Regions from separate parts of the Thalassotalea fusca genome, predicted to be linked through region 1. Evidence: predicted binding sites of a transcription regulator. Region 1 holds the regulator's gene; the other holds the start of a gene.

Region 1 (5,388 bases):
CATAATGCTTCCCCTTACTTCGCACTCGCAGCATCTACATCTGCTGGTTGAACTAGATCGCCGGTGTCGTTACCCCAAGCGTTACGCTCAAAAGTCACCACTGCCGCGATTTCCGTTTTTGTTAATTGATCTTTAAATGGCGTCATTGCTGGGTTCTTTTGGCTGCCATTTAATACCATGTCGATATGCGCACTGACATCACCCAACACCATCGGGCTGCCTTTTAATGCTGGGAACGCTGGAGGTAGCCCTGCACCGTTAGCTTGATGACATGCTAAGCACTTACCGTTGTATACTTGCTCGCCCATCGCCATGAGCTCATCCATAGAATATGTTTTTGAAAGGTCTTCAGCAGGTGCTTTTTCTGCAGCGGCTTCTTGTACCGTCTCCACAACTTCTTCACTCACTGCAGGTACAGCGGTACTGGCGCCACCACTGGCAGCTTTAACATCTGCGGCTTGCACTAGATCGCCGGTGTCATTACCCCATGCATTTCGTTCATAAGTCACAACTGCTGCGATTTCTTTTGAACTTAATTGCTTACCAAAGGCTGGCATTGCTGCCTTACCGTTCAATACAATATCAATATGAGTGTTTATGGGCCCTGTGGTCGCAACTGGGCTTCCTTTAAGGGCTGGAAATGCTGGCGGTAATCCCATCCCTGAAGGTTGGTGACACGCTGCACAATACGCAGTGTAAGTTTGTTCACCTAACGACATAAGCTCTTCTTTAGACAGCGATGCAGTTAACGACGCTTGCTCAGCTGCAGCAGCTTCTGCAATAAGTCTATTTTGCTCATCAATCCAAGCGGCATAGTCTGCTTCAGATTTTACCTCAACGACAACAGGCATATAGCCATGATCTTTACCACAAAGCTCAGCACATTGGCCGCGGTAGATCCCTGGTTCATCAACGATGGTCCAAGCTTCATTAATAAAACCTGGGTTAGCGTCTTGTTTAACAGCAAACGCTGGTACCCACCAAGAGTGAATAACATCATCAGACGTAATTAAGAATCGAACTTTTTTATTGACCGGAATAACTAAGTGACGATCAACTTCCAGTAAGTAGTGTTCACCTTTTTCCGCTGACTGGCCATTTAGATTGTCATATTCTTCACGTGGAGTGGCCAATACAGAGTAAAACTCTATGTCTTGATCGAAATATTTGTAGTGCCATTTCCACTGAGAACCAGTGACTTGAATAGTGATATCAGAGTTGTCGTTGTTTTCCATTTCAACGAGCGTATTGGTTGCAGGAATCGCCATACCAATCAAAATGAGAATTGGCACTACCGTCCAAATAATCTCAACCTTTGTACTCTCATGAAATGTTGCTGGTGTTACGCCTTTCGATTTTCGATGAAAAATCATCGACCAAATCATAGCACCAAAAACGACTATCCCAATTACCGTACAGATGTAAAGCACGAACATGTGTAAGCCATACACTTCTCGACTTATCTCTGTTACCCCCTGGGTAAGATTAAGTTCCATTTCAGCCCAAGCTATACCGGGTAAAACTAAAAACCCCAATAACAGCCAACCTAGGTTACGTCTTTTCACTCGACATCTCCTCCGCCCTTTAAATGTAAAGTCATGCTTAGGCAGTAATACACAGCTCATGCTAGGCACGTCATTTTTATTTTTCTGTTGTTATTTTTGATTTGGCGTTTGCTACTGACTTCCGCAAGAAACCGTAACACCACCATATTCTTATTATTGCTTACTTTCTAATCTAGAATTACTTAATTATTAAACTAGGTCAATTTTTAATTTAGCGTGCTATGCTTAGAAATGGCAATAAAAACAATAGAGTTACCACTCTAAAAGCGCTATAACGCAGTGGTGACACGAACTACAGTAATTGTCGTATTTTTAAGCAGGCACTCGAAAAAAAGCTGATTTGACAAATTCGTGAAAAATTTTTACTGATTACTTTTTAATCTAAAACTCGTTTGAAAACGCGTTAGATAGGAAGTTTGGTATTGGATTTAATTAGGAGAGTAAGAAAAGATTCAAAAAACGGTAAAAGTTAGGCTTATTGAACATTCCGCCAATAAACCTAATAGTTAGCGATGATATATAAAACAATTACATCCAGTCAGCAGAACGAATTACACCAACGGCAATTCCTTCAACATTAAAATGTTGGTTAGCGAGATCTACTTTGATCGGTGCAAAGTCTTCATTTTCAGCATGTAAATACACCACATTACCTTCTTTTTTAAAGCGCTTAACAGTAACATCATCTTCTACACGCGCCACGATTACTTGACCGTTTTGCACATCAGTCGTTTGATGCACAGCCAGTAAATCACCATCTAATATGCCAATATCTTTCATACTTTCGCCATTTACCCGCAACAAATAATCCGCTGCAGGGTGGAAAAGATTACCATCAATTTGATAACGCTCTTCAACGTGCTCTTGCGCCAAAATTGGCTCTCCTGCAGCGACACGGCCAATAAGTGGTAGTCCTTGTTCTTCGGCATACTCTTCAGCTAGTCGAATGCCACGCGAGGTTCCTGGCAACATTTCAATGTAACCTTTTTTGGCCAGAGCTTTTAAATGCTCTTCCGCCGCATTTGCCGATTTAAAACCAAAAAAATCAGCAATTTCCGCACGTGTTGGTGGCATGCCGGTCGCTGATATTTTCTCTTTAATCAGATCAAAGATCTGTTGTTGTCTTGGGGTAAGTGGTCGCATAACAGCCCTGTATTTTTGAACAGTATCACTGTCATTGTATACAGCCTGTAAATAAACGCAAGGTATGTACTGAATTTAATCAGAAATTATCTATTCATATTTCTAAAATTTTTCTATTTTTAGCTAAAGCTAGGTTTTTCATAGGACTTTTCACCGCGCTATTGCTCATATTGCGCCAGTCTTTTACGAGGAATAACTATGAAAATAACTAAGCTTTTAATTGCTATGAGTATTGCCACTAGCAGTGTGTCCTACGCTATCAATAAACCAATCGAACCTGTCATGGTACAAATCCCTGCTGGCAGTTTCAAAATGGGGTCAACTAGCCGTGCTAATGCACAGCCTATTCACACCGTAAACATCCAGTCTTTTGGCATGAGTAAGTACGAGGTAACTGTTGCTGAATTCCGTCGTTTCGTTGAAATGACCAATTATCCTGTACCTCAAACGTGCCGACACGAGTTAGATGTGTGGTTTTTATTGCCCAGCAAAGGAAATTGGGAAACCAACAGGCTAAACACCAGTGAACATCAGCCTGTTGTGTGTATCAACTGGCAAGCCGCTAATGCGTACGCACAATGGTTAGCAAAAGAAACTGGCAGACCCTATCGACTACCTTCTGAAGCCGAATGGGAATATGCTGCGCGTGCTGGAACTAAAACCGATTATTACTTTGGAGATGATAAAGACAATACGCTCGTTTGTGATTATGAAAATACCGGAGATCGACGCGGTGAAAGCATATTGCAGCTCAATAACAATACAAGCTACTACAATTGGACCGGTGAAGTTGCAAATTGCGAAGATAATTCTGGCTACGCCAGTATCGTTGGCATGTACAAGCCAAACCCATTTGGATTACACGATATGGTCAGCAATGTAGTCGAGTTTCTCTCCGATTGCTACGTAGGAACTTATGAAGGTGCACCAACAGATGGTTCTGCACGTATTGACGGTAAGTGTGATCGTCGTGTAGTCCGTGGTAGTAGCTGGCACTGGAGTCACTTTCCATTAGCTAACCGCCGTTCAACAGACGAGATATTTTCTGGTGGTGTCAACGGATTTAGGTTGGTAATAGATAACCAAATCCCACCGATTTCGAACGAAACTAGGCAATTCATCCTATCACTTGAATTTGCTCAACAACAAGCACAGAAACGCCGTGATTTGCTACCCGAAATCCCCGCGCCGGTAAAAAATCTTCAGATTAGTCAAAACAGTAATAGTGTTAGGCTAACCTGGGACAACGATCAGCATGACCATACTGTTAGTTATCGCGTTTATCGCAATGCACTACCGGGAAAAATGTTTAAGATGATAGCCAATAATATTGATGAAATGCAGTTTATAGATGGCAACGTGCCAGCGCATGCTTATGATTATACAGTGGTTGCAGTTAGGCGACACACACAAAGCACCTATGCTCCCCCAGTAACTAAAGCGGCTAGTTGGGTTAAGCTACCCGCGCAAGTTGAAGCCGAATGGGCGACTAAAATAACCGATACAAAAAACAACACTGGTATTTCATTTACCTCAGATAAATCTCGTCGCATAGGCTATAACCTTACAGGTGCTGTAGGCATCGGTGAAGGTGCTGAGATGAGCTATCAAATTGAAGTTCCTAAATCAGGTGCGTATCAGCTGTCTTATCGTGTTGCATCTCCGAGGAACACCCTAGGATTTGAAATTTACAACGAGTCCAAAAAACTCACAGTTCAAAAAATTGACGCAACAGGCGGCTACCATGACTGGAAAACGCAAAACGGTGGAACCATTCATTTGGAAAAAGGCAAACATACAATTACATTGAGATCGCTCGACAATGACTGGAAACTCAATTGGTTTTCGATTGAACAATCTTAGTCACTGATTATTTGAACCAACAATAGCCATTTGTATCAAGCTATTGCTGGTTCTTTTCTTTATTTCTTTCTTTTCTGGCGTTGTTTGCAATCAATTGACTAAACACCAAGGTGATTTAGGCAGTCAATGCGTAATTTCTACTAATCAAACTCGCTTACTGTTCAATTAAGCTTAATGATGCGAGTACATTCTGATTGTTCTTACGCCAATTTGCTGTCGCGTTTTCACTAATAAATTGCGAGTAGAAGTCAAAATCTGTTTGCGTATCTGGATTGCTACATAACATTAGTGCTGCATCTAAGCTGATGCTATTAATACCCGCTAACTGCGCCAATTCGAAGGCTTCCTTTGCATAACGAATAAACTCAGTCTGCTGCTTGCTAGCCCTTGCATAAAGTGCTTTTAAATAAGCGTTATCCGCATTGACTGTTACCGCTTGGCTCAGTAATTGTTGTGCATCGCGCAATCGACCTTTGTCGATATAATACTGCATGAGTTGTTCTCTACTCGACTGGGCAACCCAGTGGTCTGGGGTCAATTCTGTATACTCAAGTACCCTTCTAAGATGAGGCTCTTTGCCGTCTTTACTGTCAGTATATATTGCATGATGGAATGGAATTTTCGCGAAACGATAAATCGGCAATTGATACGCTGTCATTTTTTGTTCCGCTTTGGTTAAGAAAGTGTATTTATCTTCCGTTTTTCTATGTTTATGTGCCATTACCGACAAATAGGTTAGCGCGTGGAGCTCACGCTCTATATCTTGAATTTCAAGTGCTAACATTGCTGCTCTTGTCAGATTATCTTTAATCGCCTC
Region 2 (5,388 bases), on a different contig from region 1:
TGTGGCAATTTTAAACTAGCTAACGATTCTCAAAATAACTGGTTATGAAATCACTGAGTTAACACATAAAGGTAACTCAGTGATTTTGACATTCCATTGCCATTTATATCAGCATAAGGCGGCCAACTATTTTCAACCGCAAATAACACTTCTTGGCCAACTGCGCTAGGTACTCGCATAATCGCGATGGCGATTAATGCAAGAAAGGTGTATTACATCTTAATAACTCACATTATTTCGACCATTCTTTTTGGCTCGATATAACGCTTCATCCGCCTGTTTAATGGTTTGCTCAAACGTGTTCTTGTTTTGTCGCATCGCAACACCAATTGAAATCGTCACACTTACCGTTTTGTTTGGGGCATTTGATTGCGAAGCGCGCGCCTTTTTTGTCTTTCTAACAGGGTGCCTGATCACTATCTTATAGTCAGCAATCGCTTGGCGAATTCGTTCCAGTTCAAAAGCAGCCTCTTCTGCCGTTCTTCGTGGGAAGATTACGGTAAATTCCTCCCCTCCATAGCGAAATACACGCCCGCCCCCTTTGACTTGCGCCAGCTTGGCTCCTACTAATTTTAGCACCTGATCGCCAATATCATGGCCATATGTATCATTAAACTTTTTGAAGTGATCAATGTCCATCATCGCCACCGTGTATCGACGCCCTAACGAGAGCGCCATTTGGTTAAGGGCTCTACGAGAGGGTAATTTGGTTAATTCATCACGGTAAGCCAAATAATATGAATCGATAATTATGACCGCGATAAAGTGTACGATCAGCAATGTAATGATAAATGAAAGTGGTAAGTCGATTTGCTGATAATACGTTAATAACCAAATAATTGAGGTTGTAAGTAACCCTGCCTTTAACAAATTAGGGTCACGAATGCTGTGCCAAAACAAGATAATGACTGATATGAATAGCGGTAACTCTATTTGAGAATTAGACCAAAATGCAGCGGCAAACTCATGATGTTTAAGGTAGTCAATCGCAATAACATGTCCCATCAGCCACAGCTTAGCCAGAGCCACACATGAAACAATGCCTATCACACGCATTATCAAGTGTACAGACATTAACCCTCTGTCTTTCACCATTGAGAGGTAAACTAAGAAAAAAATAAAACTTAAGAAAAACCAGTTTTTATTCGATGACAAGGTCACAGAAGGTATAAGCTCGTGCTGGACAACCACGATATAAGCAAACAAAACCAATGTTAAAAAGGTAAAACGGCTACGCCCAAACTGAGCTGTTAATATGAGAGCTACGCCAATTAGACCATATAATACCTGTTCGATTAATGGCTGCTTTGTCAGTAAAAAAGTTTGGCTATATGTCACAAAAAACATCGTTAAGGATACGAGTAAACTCGTCCACAACGTTGTTTTAATGCCGTTTAATTTATGCAGCAATTAGTACTCCTACCACAGTCAATTATTATTGTTTTACGCCTCTGAGCTTATAAGCTAATGCCAGAATCAAAACGATGCAACTTTTAATGCACCAAGTGTTCGGCAAGTACCTACTTGCATCAACTATTAACACGCTCTAGCGCATGTTTAGGTTCGCCTTGTAATTCAACCTGCTCTATTTTCTCGAAGCGGCCTGAAATCTTATTAGCCGACGTATGAATTTGTTTTACGTCCATCGCGGCCTGATCAATATGTTTGGCTAAATTATTAAAACGCCCTTTAAATCGGTTGAAATCTGCGGCTAATTCGCCCAAGTGCGCCTGAATAATATGGATTTGTTCTCGTGTTGCTTCATCTTTAATAACCGCACGTGCCGTTGTTAAAATCGCCATTAATGTAGTAGGCGAGGAAATCCACACACGCTTTTTATTTGCATATTCGACAAGCTCACTATGATGACCATGAATTTCTGCAAATACCGCCTCCGCAGGAATAAACATTAATGCGCCATCTGAGGTTTCTTTTTCAATAAGGTACTTTTCACTGATATCATTAATGTGTTTTCTTATATCAGCTTTAAATTGACGTAATGCTAGCTTACGATCACTTTCAGAAAGCTGGACATCCATCATTCGCTGATAACTTTCTAGTGGAAACTTAGAATCGATTACTACGTTGCCAGTTGGTTCAGGCAAAAACAGCACACAGTCGGCGATTTTACCGTTAGACAACGTGTGCTGCAGCGCGAAATGCTGCTCCGGAAGAACATTTCTAATTAATGCGTTGAGTTGCACTTCACCAAACGCACCACGTGAACGTTTATCCGCCAGCACTTCTTGCAAACTTACGACATTGTTTGATAATTCAGTAATCTTCTTTTGGGCGTCATCAATTAGGGCCAGACGGCGTAAAATGTCGTTAAAAGTTTTAGTTGTTTTGTCAAAGCCCTCGCTTAACCTTTTTTCTACTTCCGCACTGATTTCTTTCAAGCGGTTTTCTGTAGATTCCGTTAATACTTGCATTTGTTTAGTTAATTGATCACTTGAAGCTTGTAGCGATTTGGCTTGTTCTTCACGATTAATCATTGACGCTTTGGTTAAATGATCAACAAGCTGGTCAACAGACTTTAATTGGCTCTCATTAAAGCTCTTTTGGTGAACGTGCAACGTTGAAAGAATTTTCTCGTTTTGGGCAGCTATTGCCGTCATTTGTTGTTGGCTAAATTCATTATGCTGGCGCATGAGCTTCATTTTAAGATCTGCAATATATTGCTCTAGTTGCCTAGCAAGCTCGATATATTGCTTATCTTGTCCATGAGCAAATATCTGTGATTGTTGAACAAACGCTTGTTGCTGCTTGTCGATAGTATCGAAGCGCATTGACATCCCGAGCGCAAATTCTGACTGGTTAGCAACTAACAGCGACTGTAACTTATATAGACGTCGTAAAAAGATTATCACCATCATACTGCCGATGATAAAAATGGCGATTGCGCCTAGTAAGGCCCACATTAACTGTTCACTGGTTAGGTTATCTAGCGACATAAACACAAAAAAACACTGTAAATAATTACAGCCATTAAACCACAAGTGATATGAAATTGTAATAAAAAAAACGGCTCACAAGAAAATCCCTGTGAGCCGTTTAAATCATTCGGTGATGATTTGTTAATTCGTGTATTTATTAAGCCAAGCAAATACTTCTTGATACCATTTAATCAGATTGTCCGGCTTGCGAATATGATGGTCCTCATCAGGGAACATCACTAAACGACTTTCAATACCTTGTCTTTGCAGTGCCGTGAACGCGCCTAAGCTTTGCGCATACGGCACACGATAATCAAGCTCACCTTGAATGACTAGCATAGGTGTTTTCCAGTTTTCAACAAAAGCCGCCGGATTAAATTTTTGATAATCAGAACCTTGCTTCCACACTTCACCACCTAAGTCATGCTCAGGAAACCACAATTCTTCCGTTGAACCATAAAAACTTGGCATATCGAATAGACCAGCGTGGTTTACTAAACAATTAAAGCCATCAGACCAATTACCCGCAATCCAATTCATCATATATCCACCATACGATGCTCCTAATGCACACGTACGTTGTCTATCAAGCCATGGTTGTTGCTTAACGATAAAATCTAGACCTTTTTGTAAATCCTCAAGTGGCTTTCCGCCCCAATCACGCGCAATAGAGTCAGTAAATGCTTGTCCGTAGCCTGTCGAACCATGGAAGTCGATCATCACTACACCATAGCCTTGCGCCGCCCACAATTGTGCATTCCAACGATAATGGAACATGTTGCCAAAGCTGCCTTGTGGTCCACCATGCACTAAAAACGCAACCGGATACTTTTTACCCGACTGATAATTGGCAGGCTTCATCCAATATCCATACACCTTCTCACCATTCCAGCCTTTAAAATCAAACTGCTCGTAGTTACCAAAATAGATGTTTGCTAGCTTGTCTTTATTAAGCGTGGTTAATTGCGTTAGGCCGTAGCCGTCTCGAGCAATTTTGAACAAATCCTTAGGGGCATTTAGCGTATGGCGGGTAAAGTATATGGTGTTATCAACAACGTGAATATCACCATTCGTTCCTGTACTATAGACTGCTCGAACATCACCAAATTCTGGGTGAATTTCAAATATGCTCTTTTGGCCAATATCTTGTGCTGTGGCATATAACGTACGATTATCGTCGGCAAATACTAACTCGCTTACTGAACGATCCCACTGACTCGCAACAGATTTCACTTGCCCAGTATTATTGTCGATAACTTTAATCGCGAATTTATCAGATTCATAACCAGGTTTGGCCATCGCCAGATACGCTAAGTAACGTCCGTTTGGAGAAAAAACAGGCTTGGCATCCCAAGCAGTGTTTGTCTCGGTCAAATTCGTCAATGTTTGTTTACTGATATCCCACTGGAAAATATCAAAGTTAGTTGTCCATGCCTGATCTTTACTTGGTGCTTTGGCTGAAAACACTAACGACTTACCATCAGGGTGAAACGCCACCTGACCAATCCCCGCAATATCACTTTTCCAATTAGCAATAATATCTTGAGCATTGGTTAGTTGGTTTTTGCTATTTACGTGGCCAAGGAATATATGCTCATTGAATCGATCAAGCCAGTGATCCCAATGGCGCACCATCAACTGATCATAAACACGCGTATTGTGCTTTTCATTTTCAGCTTCTTGCTTGGCCGTTTTGATACATTCAAAATTAGTGCAACCAGCAAACGTTGTAATCGATAAAGCAAACTGCTTCCCATCTTGACTGATTTTAAAGCCATTGATGTCAACCGGCAGGAATGACACTTGCTTTGCCTCACCACCAAATAACGGTAGTTGCCAAATTTGTGAGCTACCGCTTCGAGAAGATAGAAAATAGATGCTTTGGCTGTCTTGCGCAAAAACCACATTGCTTTCAGACTTGTTATGGCTAGTTAACTGGCGCACCTCGTTATCTTTTAACGAATGTAAGTATAAGTGGTTGTTACTGCTAACAAAACCCTCTTTCACCCCATAGACAGCCCATTGACCATCTGGCGAAACAGCTAAGTTATGGAGTTGATTGAGCTGTGTTAGTGTTTCCACCGACAGCACGTTGCTTTTTGCGGATACTGGCTCAACAGTACCGACTTTGAGTACGTCTGCTAGCGTTGCAGCATTGACTGATGACGTATATAAGCCTGCGGTAGCCAACGCGCTTGCCATGATGGTATGAGATAAAACTTTCGTAATCTTTTTCATAATTTTCTGATTCTTACTTAGTCCATGTACTCTTATTGTTATTAGCGTAAGAGATTCGAATGCCCTCTAGCTTAACTGAATGATGAACATAAAAAAAGCGCTCTGAAGAGCGCTTTTTAAGAATAGAGTTCAGTAAAGAGCTAGCAGTTTATTGCTTAGCTAATTCTTTGTCTAATTCTTCTATCTTAGCCTGCCATATTGCTGGCCCTGTTAC

Evidence for each region. The regulator LexA, encoded in region 1, represses DNA repair genes until DNA is damaged. The targets are predictions, from matches to a motif close to TACTGTATNNNNATACAGTA.
Region 2: a site for LexA is predicted at 2,968-2,987, ahead of ACSLUK_RS06790 (DNA recombination protein RmuC). Genes of this name have one in related genera too.

The regions. Positions count from the first base shown of each region.
Region 1 is NZ_JBQRUN010000002.1:120,244-125,631, forward strand. Features, by position in the region: gene ctaD (cytochrome c oxidase subunit I) at 1-3, opposite strand, end outside; gene coxB (cytochrome c oxidase subunit II) at 15-1,496, opposite strand; gene lexA (transcriptional repressor LexA) at 2,094-2,708, opposite strand; gene ACSLUK_RS02935 (SUMF1/EgtB/PvdO family nonheme iron enzyme) at 2,907-4,571, shown strand; gene ACSLUK_RS02940 (winged helix-turn-helix domain-containing protein) at 4,726-5,388, opposite strand, start outside.
Region 2 is NZ_JBQRUN010000004.1:153,630-159,017, forward strand. Features, by position in the region: gene ACSLUK_RS06780 (sodium-dependent transporter) at 1-19, shown strand, start outside; gene ACSLUK_RS06785 (GGDEF domain-containing protein) at 220-1,410, opposite strand; gene ACSLUK_RS06790 (DNA recombination protein RmuC) at 1,530-2,921, opposite strand; gene ACSLUK_RS06795 (S9 family peptidase) at 3,078-5,174, opposite strand; gene ACSLUK_RS06800 (fumarate hydratase) at 5,323-5,388, opposite strand, start outside.